3 regions of the Actinomadura rubteroloni genome follow, and region 2 is predicted to be linked to each of the others. Evidence: riboswitches for the same ligand, from Rfam matches in the RefSeq annotation. Region 2 holds a riboswitch; each other region holds the start of a gene.
What was found. Region 2 has a riboswitch for cobalamin ahead of BTM25_RS08545 (CbtB domain-containing protein). Riboswitches for the same ligand answer to the same signal wherever they lie in the genome.
Positions count from the first base shown of each region.

Region 1 (5,053 bases), 900 kb from region 2:
CTGTGCACGTTTGCGGCATTTTCCGGACACTTTGGTCACCGTCCGTCACAGGAGTAACGGCACGGTGGGGTGGGCCGGCGGCGCGACCGCCGCCGGCCCTCCTCAGGCGCGGCGGGAGCGGCGCAGGTAGGCCGCGCCCGCGGCGAGGGCCGCGAGGACGGCCGCGCCGAGGCCGATCCAGAGCCAGCCGGCCGAACTCGTCCCCCGCCGCGCGGCCGTGGACGGCGTCGCGGCGGGGGCGGAGTTCGGCGCGGCGCCCGAACCGCTCACCCGGAACGTGAAGGAGCCGCTGATCGGGTGGCCGTCGGGCGAGACGACGCGCCAGCCGACCGTGTAGACCCCGCCGGGCAGTCCGGTGCGGACCGCCTGCGTGACCGTCCGGTCGACGGAGTGCGGCGGGCCCACCTGGACGCGGACGCCGTTCGGACCCGTCACGATCACGCGCGGGACCAGGACCGGGTCCGCGTAGGTGAGGGTGACCTGGCCCGGGTCGGCGACGGTCGCGCCGGCGCTCGGGCTGGTCGACCGCAGCGCCGTGTGCGCCGACGCGGGGGTCGCCGGGACCGCGAGCGCCAGTGCGCCGCCCGCCGCGAGGACCGCGGCGATCCGTGAGCGGACGGTCGTCATGCCCGGCTCCGCGACCGGGTCAGCGCGAACACGCCCGTGCCGACGCCGAGCACCCCGGCGACGAGCCCGAGGCCGCCGAGCAGGCGCGCCGTGTCGTCGGAGTCGGAGTCGGACGGTTTCGCGGCGGCGGCGGGCGTCGCCGAGCCCTTGGCGACGAGCGTCACCGAGGGCGCCGGATGCTCGGGCTCGGTGGCCCCGCCGGGATTCTGGTCCCACTTGACGACGTCGCCGCCCGAGTAGGTCTGCTCGGCGGGGAACAGGAGGCGGTCGGTGTCGGCGGGAAGGGGGCCGAGGGAGACGTCGAACTCCTCGAACTGGCCGGGGTCGATCTTGCCGCCCGTCCAGGTGATGGTCGCGGGCGCCTTGGTGAGCTGCGTGCCCTCGACGGTGACGGGCTTGGGCAGCGCGGCCTCCTCGACCTTCGCCGTCCAGCCGGGGACGGGACGCACCGAGACCGACGTGATCGGGTGGTCCTGCGGCAGGTGGACGACGAGCTTGACGGTCGACGCGTCGTCCCGCTCGTTCGGCACCCGGAAGCTGATCTTGGTGTAGCCGCCCTTCTCGGCGGTGCGGGGGTTGGCGGTGACGTGCGCGGACGCGGACGGGCCGAGGCCGAGCACGGCGACGGCGGCGAGGCCCGCCACAAGGGTGATCCGGCGAACCGGCATGGTGGTGCTCCGTTTCGAGACGTACGAGAAGAACCCGGGTGCCGAAGGCGGCCGGGTGACGTTGCGGCGCTCAGCCGAGCGCCCTCGAAACGGACGGCGGCCCCCGCCGGACCACGTCGTGCCGCAGCACGCGGACCACCGGACGCGGCCGGACGGCCGGAACCGGACGCGGAGCCGCCGGAGCCGAAGGACGCGAAAGAACCAGGAGGAGCCGCGCGGGCCGTCCGGCGAGCCGGCGCGCGAGCCCCCACACGGCGCGTTCGCCCCGCCGCAGCCACCACGCCGACACGAGCGCCGCGCCGAGGTGCGCGAGCGTCATCCACGAGCCGGAGTGGTGTTCGACGGGCGCCGGGACGGTCGCCGCGTGATGCATGACCATCCCCGGCCGGGACGACCCGCTGAACAGGCAGTGCAGCGCGTACTGCCCGCCGACGAGCACGCCGGTGATCGTGCGGAGCGACCGCTCGCGTCCGGCCAGCGCGAACCCGAGCAGCGCCGAGCCGCCGAACCCGGCCGTGACCGCCGCGACGGACACCGCGCACGACGACGCGACCGCGTGTCCGGAAACCGCGAGCACCGTGCACACGGTCGCGAAAACGACCGCGCGGGCGGCGCGCGACGACGGAACAGGGGCGGGCGGACTCATCTCGCCGACCATCGTAGAGCCGACGTCCGCGGCGTGACGCACCCCCCAACACTCCCTACATGTGGGACGGATGCAAAGCCGATCAACTAGATGTAGGGTCGTGGCCCGTGCTGGTTCGTCCCCGGCCGGAACCGGCCGGGGACGTCGCAAGAGGGAACCCGGTGTGATTCCGGGACTGCCCCGCAGCGGTGAGCGGGAACGACCGCCGTCACAGAGCACTGGACCCCGAGCCGGGGACCGGGAAGCGACGGCCACTAGGCCGCACCGAACGAGGTGCGACGCCCGCGAGTCCGAAGACCTGCCAGTACGACGGGAACGTCCAGGCTTCGCGGGAGGCCGGGCGCGGCGTCGCCGCGTGCCCTTCCGCGTCCGCGAGGGGAAGAGGGCACGTGACACAGGAACTCATCGCGCCGCCGGGACCGGCCGCCGAGGTGGAGCGCGCGTGCGCCGGGCTGGACGGCGTCGACCCCGCCCGGGTGCTCGCCGACGGCGGCGACCGCGAGCAGGCGGTGCGCGAGGCCGCCGCGCTGGTCGCGGTGGAGCCCGCGTACTCGCGCGTCGCGGCGCGGCTGCTGGCCGGGCTGATCGCGGACGAGGCCGCCGCCGAGGGCGTCACGACGTTCGCGGGCTCGGTGGCCGCCGCGCACGCGCAGGGCCTGCTGAACGAGCGGACCGCGACGTTCGTCGCCCGCAACGCCGACGCCCTCGACGCGCTGGTCGACCACGCCGATGACGACAGGTTCGAGTACTTCGGCCTGCGCACCCTCTACGACCGGTACCTGCTGCGGCATCCGTCCACGCGCCGCGTCCTGGAGCGTCCGCAGCACTTCTGGCTGCGCGTCGCGGCCGGGCTCGCCGACACGGTCGAGGAGGCCGCCGAGCTGTACGCGCTGCTCGGCGGGCTCGCCTACCTGCCCAGCTCGCCGACACTGTTCAACTCCGGCGCGCGCCGCCCGCAGCTCTCGTCCTGCTTCCTGCTGGACGCGCCGCGCGACGAGCTGGAGTCCATCTACGCGCGGTACGCGCAGGTCGCGCGGCTCAGCAAGTACGCGGGCGGCATCGGGATCTCGTGGACGCGCGTCCGGTCGCGCGGCTCGCTGATCCGGGGGACGAACGGGCACTCCAACGGCATCGTCCCGTGGCTGCGGACGCTGGACAGCTCCGTCGCGGCCGTCAACCAGGGCGGACGCCGCAAGGGCGCGGCCTGCGTCTACCTGGAGCCGTGGCACGCCGACGTCGAGGAGTTCCTCGAACTGCGCGACAACACCGGAGAGGACGCGCGCCGCACCCACAACCTCAACCTCGCGAACTGGATCCCGGACGAGTTCATGCGCCGGGTCGAGGCCGACGAGGACTGGTCGCTGTTCGACCCGAAGGAGGTCCCCGAGCTGACGGACCTGTGGGGCGACGCGTTCGACGCGGCGTACCGGGCGGCGGAGAAGGCGGGACGGTTCGTCCGGCGGATCCCGGCGCGGCGGCTGTACGGCCGGATGATGCGGACGCTCGCCGAGACGGGCAACGGCTGGATGACGTTCAAGGACGCCGCCAACCGCGCCTGCAACCAGACCGCCGAGCCGGAGAACGTCGTCCACCTGTCGAACCTGTGCACGGAGATCCTGGAGGTCACGTCCGACGGCGAGACGGCCGTCTGCAACCTCGGGTCGGTCAACCTCGCCGCGCACACCGGCCCGGACGGCGTGGACTGGGAGCGGCTGCGCCGGACCGTCCGGACGGCCGTCCGCTTCCTGGACCGGACGATCGACCGCGGCTTCTACCCCACCGAGGAGGCCGCCGAAGCGAACCGCAAGTGGCGGCCGATGGGCCTCGGCGTGATGGGCCTCGCGGACGTGTTCTTCAAGCTGCGCCTGCCGTTCGACTCGCCCGAGGCCCGCGCGCTGTCCACCCGGATCGCCGAGGAGATCGCGCTCGCGGCCTACCACGCGTCCGCCGACCTGGCCGAACTGCACGGCCCGCTGCCCGCCTACGCGCAGACGCGGACGGCGCGCGGCCAGCTCCACCCGGACCACTTCCCGGACGCGACGCCCGCCGCCGAGTGGGCGGCGCTGCGCGAGCGCGTCGCGGCCGTCGGCCTGCGCAACTCGCTGCTGATCGCCATCGCGCCGACCGCGACGATCGCGTCCATCGCGGGCTGCTTCGAGTGCGTCGAGCCGCAGGTGTCCAACCTGTTCAAGCGCGAGACGCTGTCGGGCGAGTTCCTCCAGATCAACGGCTACCTCGTCGCGGATCTCAAGCGGCTCGGGCTGTGGACGCCCGCCGTCCGGGACGCGATCAAGCGGGCGAACGGCTCCGTCCAGGGCATCACGGACCTGCCGGACGAGCTGCGCGCGCTCTACCGGACGGCCTGGGAACTGCCGCAGCGCGCCCTGATCGACCTCGCCGCCGCCCGCACCCCGTACATCGACCAGGCGCACTCGCTGAACCTGTTCCTGGAGACGCCGACGATCGGGAAGCTGTCCTCGATGTACCTGTACGCGTGGAAGCAGGGCCTGAAGACGACGTACTACCTGCGGTCGCGCCCCGCGACGCGCATCGCGCAGACGACCGTGACGGCGGTGGCCGATCCGGACGCCGTCGCCTGCTCCCTGGAGAACCCCGAGGCGTGCGAGGCGTGCCAGTGACCGACAAGCCGATGCTGCTCGACCCCGGCATGGACCTCACGCTGCGGCCGATGCGCTACCCCGACTTCTACGAGCGCTACCGCGCCGCGATCCGCAACACCTGGACGGTCGAGGAGGTCGATCTCGGCTCCGACCTGGCCGACCTCGCCCGGCTGACGCCCGAGGAGCGGCATCTGGTGAACCGGCTGGTGGCGTTCTTCGCGACCGGCGACTCGATCGTGGCGAACAACCTGGTGCTGAACCTCTACAAGCACCTGAACGCGCCCGAGGCGCGGCTGTACCTGTCGCGGCAGTTGTTCGAGGAGGCCGTGCACGTCCAGTTCTACCTGACGCTGCTCGACACCTACCTTCCGGACGCCGACGAGCGCGCCCGTGCATTTGCAGCGATCGAACACATCCCGTCGATCCGCGCGAAGGCCGAGTTCTGCTTCCGGTGGATCGGCTCGATCGACACGCTCGACCGGCTGGACGGC
Region 1 is NZ_MTBP01000001.1:1,029,426-1,034,478, forward strand. It holds gene BTM25_RS04510 (copper resistance CopC family protein) at 103-627, opposite strand; gene BTM25_RS04515 (YcnI family copper-binding membrane protein) at 624-1,295, opposite strand; gene BTM25_RS04520 (hypothetical protein) at 1,366-1,941, opposite strand; cobalamin riboswitch at 2,039-2,261, shown strand; gene BTM25_RS04525 (ribonucleoside-diphosphate reductase subunit alpha) at 2,331-4,580, shown strand; gene BTM25_RS04530 (ribonucleotide-diphosphate reductase subunit beta) at 4,577-5,053, shown strand, end outside.
Region 1: linked by a shared signal. The riboswitch ahead of BTM25_RS04525 (ribonucleoside-diphosphate reductase subunit alpha) and the one ahead of BTM25_RS08545 (CbtB domain-containing protein) in region 2 are both predicted to bind cobalamin.

Region 2 (5,053 bases):
ATCGTCGCGGCTCTCGCCGCACTGGAGCGCCTTGACGCCGACACGGTGCTCCCCGGCCACGGCCCGGTCCACCATGGCTCACTCCAGGCCGCCATCGCCGACCTCCGCGCTTGACCGCGCGCCCTCCGCACCAGCGGCGCGGCAAGCCCGCGCCGGAACTCAGCAGACCGAGCCAGGCCGGGCCGAGGCGCGTCACGCCGCCTCGTCCTGCTGCACTCAGGCGCGGCGCTGTGTCGCCGGGTCGTGCGCCTCATACGTGGCGTTGAGCCTCGGCTTTGGTCTTGAGGTCTTGCAACCAGTGTTCTAGGCCCGTGCCGAGAATCTCGGTCGCCTTGGGGACGTCGGCCTCGACCTGGTCGCCGGTCCAGGTCTCCTCGGTGTGGACGCGCACGCCACCGGGAACCTTCGTGAACCTCCACAGGTGGACGCCGCGGTCGATGCGCACGCCGTCGCCGATCGCGGGGCCGCTCCACAGGACGCAGGCGTCGTGGCGGAGCTGCCGGACGGTCGAGGTGATCGTCAGGGTCGTGGCGGGCGTCGTCGGTGTGGGCGGTGCCGGGGTCGTCCAGCGGAACCGCGAGCCGCGCCGCAGGGTCCCGGGGTCGAGGCGTTGCGCGCTGAGGACGGGTTCCTGCCACGTCGGCCAGCGCTCGACGTCGGTCTGCAGCGCGAAGACGGCAGGCAGCGGAGCCTTGATGAGGATGTCGGATCGGTAGCGGATGAGTGCGGCGGCCTCGGTGCCCTCGCCTCGGCACTGCGACGTGCCATCGTGCGAGGCGGCTTGAGCGGCCGGGACGCTGAGCGCCACGCCGCCGGTCAGGACGAGCGCGGCGAGGCCCAGGCGGATACCGGGCATGTTCTCACGACGGGTCACGGGACCAGCACGACCTTCCCCGCGACGGTTCCGGACTCGGCCAGCCGCAGCGCGTCGGCGGCGCGTTCGAGGGGCAGCCGCGCGGCGATCCGGACGGTGATGTCGCCGCGCTGGAGGGCGGCGAAGACCTGCGCGAGGTCGGAGCGGAGCCGGGCGCGGAACCGGTTCGCGGCCAGTGCCCGTCCCGCCCAGACGTTGAAGAAATAGGCGCGGCGCCGGTTGGGCAGGGTCTGCCACAGCCAGATCCGGGCGAGCAGCTTGAGAACGGGCCACCGCTTGGATCCCCGGTCGTCCCGGGTCGAGGCGGTGCCGTAGGAGACGAGCGTGCCCCCCGGGGCGAGCAGACGCCACGAGTCCACGATGCCGGGGCCGCCGACGTGGTCGAAGACGGCGTCCACCCCGCCCGGGGCGAGTTCGCGGACCCGTGCGGCGACGTCGTCGGCGCGGTAGTCGACCGGGACGACGTCCTGGTCCCGCAGCGCCGCGTGGTGACGGGCCGACGCCGTACCGATCACCGTCACGCCGGCGGCACGAGCGAGTTGGACGAGCACCGAACCGACACCGCCGCTGGCACCGTGCACGAGAATCGTCTGCCCGGCGCGGACACGCGCCTTTCGATGCAGCATCTGCCACGCGGTGATGCCGTTGACGACCAGCGCCTCCGCCTCCGCTGCGCCGACGCCGTCCGGGACCGGCACGACGTCCGCCGCGTCGACCACGACGTGGCTGGCCCAGCCGCCGACCTTGACCAGCGCGGCGACCCGGGCGCCGACCAGGTCCGGTGCGACGCCCGCGCCGACGGCCAAGACCGTCCCGACGAGGTCGTAGCCGGGGACGAACGGGAACGGCGGCTGGTCGTAGTAGCGGCCCCGGCGCATCTGCTGCTCGGCGAAGGAGACGCCGGTCGCCTCCATCCGGATCACCACGCGGCCGGGCCCGGCGGCGGGGACGGTCCCGTGGCGGATCTGCAGGCCGTCCGGTTCGACCCGGCCCGGCAGGACGACCTCGACCAGTTCTTCGGTGTTCACGGCGATCTCCTGTACCTAGAGGCTCATGCTTTCGTTAGAAGTTATAACCGGACGCTTGGATGAGTGTCAATAGCGTTCGTGATACCTTCTAACTGGAGTCGGGGAGGTGGTCATGGCGGGTACAGCCACGCCGCGCGAGCGCTATCGCGCCCAGGTCCGCGCCGAGATCAAGGGGCACGCGCGGGAGCAGATCGCCACGACGGGCGCGTCGGCACTTTCGCTCAACGCGATCGCCAAGCGGATGGGGATGAGCGGGCCCGCGCTCTACCGCTACTACTCGGGCCGCGACGAGCTGATCACCGACCTCGTCCGGGACGCCTACCGCAGCCTCGCCGACACGCTCGGATCAGCGGCCGAAGCGGGCGCCGACCTCGCCGGACTGGCGCACGCCCTGCGCGCCTGGGCGCTGGAGGACCCGCAGCGGTACCTGCTCATCTACGGCACGCCCGTCCCCGGCTACCACGCGCCGGACGACATCACCCTCATCGCGTCCGAGACGATGGCGCTCCTGCTCGACGCCTGCATGACGCTGGACCCGCCGGCGACGCCGCTCGACGCGCACCTGGCCGACCACCGCGCCTGGGCGGGCGACCACCCGGCGCCGCCCGCCGTGCTGCACAAGGCGCTGAGCTTCTGGACACGGATGCACGGCGTCCTGTCCCTGGAAGTCGCCGGTCAATTCACCGGAATGGGCTTCGACCCGGCGCAGCTCTACGCGGCCGAACTCGCGGACGTCTTGGCCGACTGACTACCCGGCCGCAAGCGGATGCCCGGTCTCGCGCAGCCTCCACCGGCCGCCGTCGCGGGACAGGACGGTCAGCGACAGCGGCTCCGTGTCGATCCGCCAGAACCCGCCGGGCGGCGCGGCCAGCACGTGCAGGACGGCGGCGCGGATCAACGCGGGATGCGTGACGGCCGCAACCCGCAGCGAACCCGCCGGCAGACGCTCCAACCACGTCGCCATGCGCGCCATCGCCCGGGACAGCGGCTCACCGCCGTGGGGAGAAGCGTCCGGGTCCGACATCCACGCGACCAGGCCCGCCGGATCCTCGGTCTCCAGTTCGGACAGCGTACGGCCGCGCCATCCGGCGACGTCCACGTCCGCGAGAAGCGGGTCGGTGGCCGCGTCCAGGCCGAGTGCCTGCGCGGTCGCGCGGCAGCGGGCCTCGGGACCCCGGTAGGCGACGTCGATCCGCCGGAGCGCGCCACGGCGTTCGCGGGCTGCGGCCAGGCCGTGCGCGGTGAGCGGTTCGTCGTCCGGGAAGCGGGCGGAGCGGGTCGCCTCCGTCGGCGCGTGCGCGACGAGGAAAAGCCGGACCGTCACCGCCCGGTGACCGAGACGGACGTGAACAGCCTTTCATTGACGGTTCGACGCGCGGAGCTTAAGGTCACGACGGTAGATGGTAGGGGAAGTCGGTGGAAATCCGGCACGGTCGCGCCACTGTGATCCGTCCCGTCCCGGGACCGGAGAGTCAGACCTCCGCCATCGCAAACGGTCCATCGAGCGTGGGACGCAGGATCCCCGGGAGGCCCCACATGAGCACGTCCACCACCCTTGACGGTGCGCGCACCGGCTCCACCCCCGTCGTCCTCGGCGGCACGCGCGCCGCCCTGTGGCTGTTCGGCACCGTTCTGCTCGGTGTGGCGCTGTACTACTTCATCGGCATCGACCAGGGCGCCACCTCGGTGTTCGGCAACGACACGCACGTGCACGAGTTTGTCCACGACGCGCGGCACTTCCTCGGTTTCCCCTGCCACTGATCCACGGCACCGGACACAACTGAAGGAGTAGGCCGTGGAACGGCACTTCATCGTCCGCGGCATGGCCGTGGGCGCGATCGGCGGGCTGCTGGCGTTTCTGTTCGCCCGGATCTTCGCCGAGCCGCAGATCCAGAAGGCGATCGACTACGAGAGCGGCCGCCACACCGCCCAGTCCGCGCTCGACAAGGCAGCCGGACTGGCCGTCGAGCACGAGCACGCCGAACCATTCAGCCGCGCCTTCCAGGGCAACGTCGGCATCGGCGTGGGCATCATCGCGTTCGGTATCGCCATGGGCGCGCTGTACGCCGTCGCTTATGCGCTGGCCTGCGGACGCACGGGCAAGGTCCGGCCGCGGACGCTCGCACTGCTGGTCGCCGGGGGCGGTTTCCTCGCCCTGTACCTGATCCCGTTCGCCAAGTACCCCGCCAATCCCCCGGCCATCGGTCACGAGGACACGATCCGGGAGCGCAGCGGGCTCTACCTGCTGATGGTCGGGATCTCGATCGTCGTCCTGGTGGCCGGGGCGTGGCTCGGGCAGCGGCTCCAGGCCCGCTTCGGCACGTGGAACGCCACGCTGCTCGCCGTCCTGGCCTGCGCGGTGGTTCTCGGCGCGGTGATGCTCGTCCTGCCGTCCTTCGGCGAGCTCAGTGCGAACGTCGAGGCGTACGGACATCACGCCACCGAGACACCGCTGCCCCTGCGAGACGCGCAAGGACGCATCGTCTACCCCGGCTTCCCCGCCGACACCCTGTTCGCCTTCCGCTTCTTCTCGGTTGCAGCGCAGGCCGTTCTGTGGGGGACGATCGGGCTGTGTTTCGCGCCGCTCGCCGAACGCCTGCTCGGCCCGCGTCCGGACACGAACGCGGCACCCGCCACCGTCTGACCCGCCGCCCCGTGAGAACCGACAGGGTTCGCTCGTGCGCCGCATCCTCAACGCGCTGCACGGCCCCGTTGGCTCGCCATGAAACGGCACGTAGTTAGCAGGCTGGTTCAGTGCGGGCGGGCAACCGCCGGTTCTGCCTTGCGGGTTCTCACTTCACCGGAGCGAGCGCAGGGCGCTCAGCGGATCGTGACCGGCGGGCGCGGCGTCAGACCAAGGGCTTACCGTCGGCGAAGAGGCCTCCGGTCGGGCCGTCAGGCGGACAGGATGGCGGCCCGGACGCCACAGGACGGCTACCCATCGAATCACCCCAGCTCGTGCGCTTCACCGGTGACCGTTGGAAGCTGTTCGGCCAGGTCGTCGACACCCGCAAAGCGCCTGGGCGGCTAACACATGCCGGCGGGAGGCTGGCCCGCGCGGGCCAGCCTCCCGCCCGGACGGCCCGAGAAAGAGGCCCCCGCTCGCCGCTCTCGCCCTGGTGGGAGACCAGCAGCGCACTCATCGCAGGCA
Region 2 is NZ_MTBP01000001.1:1,927,495-1,932,547, reverse strand. It holds gene BTM25_RS08570 (MBL fold metallo-hydrolase) at 1-114, shown strand, start outside; gene BTM25_RS08565 (SRPBCC family protein) at 251-874, opposite strand; gene BTM25_RS08560 (medium chain dehydrogenase/reductase family protein) at 871-1,902, opposite strand; gene BTM25_RS08555 (TetR/AcrR family transcriptional regulator) at 2,015-2,650, shown strand; gene BTM25_RS08550 (histidine phosphatase family protein) at 2,651-3,226, opposite strand; cobalamin riboswitch at 3,250-3,404, shown strand; gene BTM25_RS08545 (CbtB domain-containing protein) at 3,439-3,663, shown strand; gene BTM25_RS08540 (CbtA family protein) at 3,698-4,546, shown strand.

Region 3 (5,053 bases), 740 kb from region 2:
GTCGGTGTTCTTGGCGGCGACGGCGATGCGGCGGTAGGCGTTCTCCATGTCGTCGCGCGCGGGGACGCCGTCCAGGTCGCGCCCGTAGGCGTAGCCGCCCCAGACCGCGTAGACCTCGGCGAGGTCGGAGTCGTCGCGCCAGTTGCGGCTGTCGATGAGCGGCAGGATGCCCGCCCCGTACGCGCCGGGACGCGAGCCGAACACGCGCATCGTCGCGCGGCGCTCGTCGCCGTGCCGGGCGCGGTCGGCGGCGACATGCGCCCGGACATAGTTGGACTCGTCCGGTTCGTCCTGGGCGGCGGCGAGCCGGACGGCGTCGTCCAGCAGGGCCACCGCGTGCGGGAACGCGTCGCGGAAGAAGCCGCTGATGCGGATCGTCACGTCGATGCGCGGGCGGCCGAGTTCGTCCAGCGGGATCGGTTCGAGGCCGGTGACGCGGCGCGACGCGTCGTCCCAGACGGGCCGGACGCCGAGCAGCGCCAGGACCTCGGCGATGTCGTCCCCGGACGTCCGCATCGCCGACGTCCCCCACACCGACAGGCCCACCGACTCGGGCCACGTTCCCGTCTCCTCGCGGTAGCGGGAGAGCAGCGAGTCGGCCATGGCGCGTCCGGTGTCCCAGGCCAGGCGGCTCGGGACGGCCTTCGGGTCGACCGAGTAGAAGTTCCGGCCGGTCGGCAGCACGTTGATCAGCCCGCGCAGCGGCGAACCGGACGGCCCTGCCGGGACGAAACCGCCGTCCAGCGCGTGCAGGACCATGCCGATCTCGTCGGACGTCCGGTCCAGGCGGGGGACGATCTCGGTGGCCGCGAACCGCAGGATGTCGGCGACGGGACCGTCCGCCAGCTCGGCCGCGGTCTCGGGCGCCCAGTCGGCCGCCTCCATCGCCGCGACCAGTTCCCGCGCTTCGGCTTCGACGGCGTCGGTACCGGTGCGATCGGTTCCCGACTCGTCCAGGCCCAGTGCCTCGCGCAGCCCCGGCAGCGTCACCGCGCCGCCCCAGAGCTGGCGGGCGCGCAGCATCGCGAGCACCAGGTCCACGCGCGCGGAACCCGTCGGCGCGACGCCGAGGACGTGCAGGCCGTCGCGGATCTGGACGTCCTTGACCTCGCAGAGCCAGCCGTCCACGTGCAGCAGGAAGTCGTCGAACTCGGCGTCGTGCGGACGGTCGTCCAGCCCGAGGTCGTGGTCCAGCCGCGCCGCCTGGATCAGCGTCCAGATCTGCGCGCGGATCGCGGGCAGCTTCGCCGGGTCCATCGCGGCGACGCCGGCGTGCTCGTCCAGGAGCTGTTCGAGCCGCGCGATGTCGCCGTAGCTCTCGGCCCGCGCCATCGGCGGGATGAGGTGGTCCACGAGCGTGGCGTGCGCGCGGCGCTTGGCCTGCGTGCCCTCGCCGGGGTCGTTGACGAGGAACGGGTAGATGAGCGGGAGGTCGCCGAGCGCGGCGTCCGGCCCGCACGCCGCCGACAGGCCGGAGGCCTTGCCGGGCAGCCACTCCAGGTTGCCGTGCTTGCCGACGTGGACGACCGCGTGCGCGCCGAACTCGTCCCGGATCCACTGGTAGGCGGCGAGATAGTGGTGGCTCGGCGGAAGGTCGGGGTCGTGGTAGATCGCCACGGGGTTCTCGCCGAATCCGCGCGGCGGCTGGACCAGCACGACGACGTTGCCGGAGCGCAGGGCGGCGAGGACGATCGCGTCGTCGTCCACGAACAGCTCGCCGGGCGGCGGGCCCCAGTGCTGCTCGATACCTTCGCGTAGCTCGTCGGGAAGTGTTTTGTACCAGTCGCGATAGCGCGCGACCGGGATCCGGACGGGGTTGCCCGCGAGCTGTTCCTCGGTGAGCCAGTCGGCGTCCTGGCCGCCCGCCGCGATGAGCGCGTGCATGAGCGCGTCGCCCTCGTCCGGCAGCGCGTCGCCGGTGTCGTAGCCGTGGTCGCGCAGCGCCGCGAGCAGCCGCACGACGCTCGCGGGCGTGTCCAGGCCGACCGCGTTCCCGATCCGCGCGTGCTTGGTCGGGTACGCCGACAGCATCAGCGCGACCCGCTTCTCTTCGGCCGGGACGTGCCGGAGCCGTCCGTGCCGCACCGCGATCCCGGCGACGCGGGCGGCGCGCTCGGGGTCGGCGGCGTAGACGCTCAGGCCGTCCTCGTCGATGCGCTTGAACGAGAACGGGACGGTGATGAGCCGTCCGTCGAACTCGGGCACCGCGACCTGCGTCGCCGTGTCCAGCGGGGACAGGCCGTCGTCGCTCGCCTCCCACGTCGCGCGGTCGCCGGTCAGGCAGAGGCCCTGCAGGATCGGGACGTCCAGGGCGGCGAGCGCGCCCGCGTCCCACGCCTCGTCGTCGCCGCCCGCGCCGGCGAGCGCCGGTTTCGTCCCGCCCGCCGCGAGGACGGTCACGACCAGCGCGTCCGCGCGGCCCAGTTCGGCAAGCAGCGCTTGGTCGGCGGTGCGCAAGGATGCGCAGAAGATCGGCAGGGCGCGTCCGCCCGCGTTCTCGATCGCGTCGCAGAGCGTCTCCACGAACGCGGTGTTCCCGGCGAGGTGGTGCGCGCGGTAGTACAGGACGCCGATCAGCGGGCCGTCGCCCGGCGAGGGCGCGCGGTCGAGCGTGCCCCAGGCGGGCGTCGCGGCGGGCGGCGCGAACCCGTGCCCGGTCAGCAGGACGGTGTCGGACAGGAACCGGTGCATTTCGCGCAGGTTCGCCGGGCCGCCGTGCGCGAGGTAGGCGTGCGCCTCGGCGGCGACACCGGCCGGGACGGTCGACAGTTCCATCAGCTCGGCGTCCGGCGCCTGCTCGCCGCTGATCACGACGACGGGGCGCGGGCCGCGCAGCAGCGCGTCGAGGCCGTCCTCCCAGGCGCGGCGCCCGCCGAGCAGCCGGACGATCACGAGATCGGTGCCGTCCACGAGTTCCGGCAGGTCGGCCGGGTCCACCCGGGACGGGTTGGCGAGACGGAACGCTGTTCCGGAAGAACGTGCGCTCAGCAGGTCGGTGTCCGAGGTGGACAGCAGCAGAAACACGCGGTCGTGTCCTCACCCGGGATCCTCGCCCCGAATCGAAGGGTCGCCGCGACAGGGGAGTCTCCTGGCTCCCGGATCGGCGCTCGCCCCGGCCTTCCCGCTCGCGCAGTGGCCTGTGACGGGGTTCGCTCCCCGGTGACAGTGGCGGGACCGCGCCGGATTCACACCGGCTTCCTCCGCTTTGTCGCTGATCACCACTCTGGTCATCGCGGACATCCGCGTCAAGCTCGGAACGGCCGGGCGCTTAGGATCGGCGGCTGTGACGAACCGCTCCGGCCCCGACGCGTGCCCCGGCGCCGTCCGCGTGCACCAGGCCGCCGACGGTCTGCTCGCGCGCGTCCGGCTGCCCGGCGGCGCGCTGTCCCCGGCCGGCTTCGCGGCGCTGGCCGCCGCCGCGCGCGACCTGGGCGACGGGCGGCTCGACCTGACCTCGCGCGGCAACGTGCAGCTCCGGGGGCTCGCGGACGGCGTCGCGCTCGCGGCCCGGCTGCGGGACGCGGGTTTGCTGCCGTCCGTCGCGCACGAACGGGTGCGCAACATTCTCGCCAGCGTCCTTTCCGGACGGGACGGGCGGGGCTTTCTCGACGTCCGTCCTCTGGTCGCGCAGTTCGATGCGGGATTGTGCGCCGACCCGGCGCTCGCCGACCTTCCCGGACGCTTTCTCTTCGCCTTCGACGACGGGCGCGGCGACGTGACCGCCCTGCGTCCCGACCTCGGCGTCCTCGCGCTCGACGCGGCGACGTTCGCGCTGGTCCTGGCCGGTCGCGACAGCGGCGTCCGGGTCGCGCCGGCCGACGCCGTGCGCGTTCTGCTGGACGTCGCCCGGACGTTCCTCGCCGTGCGCGGAACGGCGTGGCGCATGGCCGAACTGGAGAACCCGGCGGAACGGCTCGGCCTTTCCGGCGGCACTCCGATCGCCGTCCCGCACGGCGAATTCCCCGCACCCGGAATCACCGCGCAGAAAGACGGACGGACGGCCGTGACGGCGCTCGTCCCGCTCGGCCGGCTCGAACCCGCGCACCTCGCCGCGCTCACCGGCCACGAGATCATCGCCACGCCGCGCCGGACCGTCGTCGTGCCGGACACGACCGCCGCCACCGCCGCCGCGCTCACCGCCGCCGGACTCGTCCTGGACCCCGGCTCGCCCTGGCACGGCGTCACCGCATGCGCCGGACAACCCGGCTGCGCCAAGTCCCTGACCGACGTCCGCACCGACGCCCGCACCACCGCGCGTGCCGATGCTGACGGCGTGCTTGTTGTGTCGGGCGGGTTGCCCGTTCACTGGTCCGGCTGCGAGCGGCAGTGTGGTCGGCCCGCCGGACGGCACGTCGCCGTCGTCGCGACCCCCGCGGGCTACGACGTCCGCCACCCAACGGAGGATCCTGTGATCGACTACGTCCGCGACGGCGCCGAGATCTACCGGCGCTCGTTCGCGACGATCCGCGCCGAGGCGGACCTGGACGGCCTGCCCGCCGACGTCGCCCGCGTCGCGGTCCGCATGATCCACGCGTGCGGGATGGTGGACCTGGTGGACGACCTCGACGTCGCGCCCGGCGCCGTCGAAGCCGCCCGCGCCGCGCTGCTGGACGGCCGTCCGGTGCTGTGCGACGCCGCGATGGTCGCCGCCGGGATCACGCGCCGCCGCCTGCCCGCGCGCAACGAGGTCATCTGCACGCTCGGCGACCCCCGCGTCCCGGACCTCGCCGCGCGGCTCGGCACCACCCGCAGCGCCGCCGCGCTCGACCTGTGGGGCGACAGGCTGGACAGCGCCGTCGTCGCGATCGGCAACGCCCCGACCGCGCTGTTCCGGCTGCTGGAGCTGGTCGCGGCGGGCGCGCCGCGTCCGGCGGCCGTGCTCGGGATCCCGGTCGGGTTCATCGGCGCGGCCGAGTCCAAGGACGCCCTCGCCGCCTCCGACCTGCCGCATCTCGTCGTCCGGGGACGGCGCGGCGGCAGCGCGATGACCGCCGCCGCCGTGAACGCGATCGCCGCCGAGGACGAGTCGTGACCGGCCGCCTGTACGGCGTCG
Region 3 is NZ_MTBP01000001.1:1,192,495-1,197,547, forward strand. It holds gene cobN (cobaltochelatase subunit CobN) at 1-3,024, opposite strand, end outside; cobalamin riboswitch at 3,062-3,243, opposite strand; partial or broken gene BTM25_RS05250 (precorrin-3B synthase) at 3,284-4,369, shown strand; gene BTM25_RS05255 (precorrin-8X methylmutase) at 4,409-5,032, shown strand; gene BTM25_RS05260 (precorrin-2 C(20)-methyltransferase) at 5,029-5,053, shown strand, end outside.
Region 3: linked by a shared signal. The riboswitch ahead of cobN (cobaltochelatase subunit CobN) and the one ahead of BTM25_RS08545 (CbtB domain-containing protein) in region 2 are both predicted to bind cobalamin.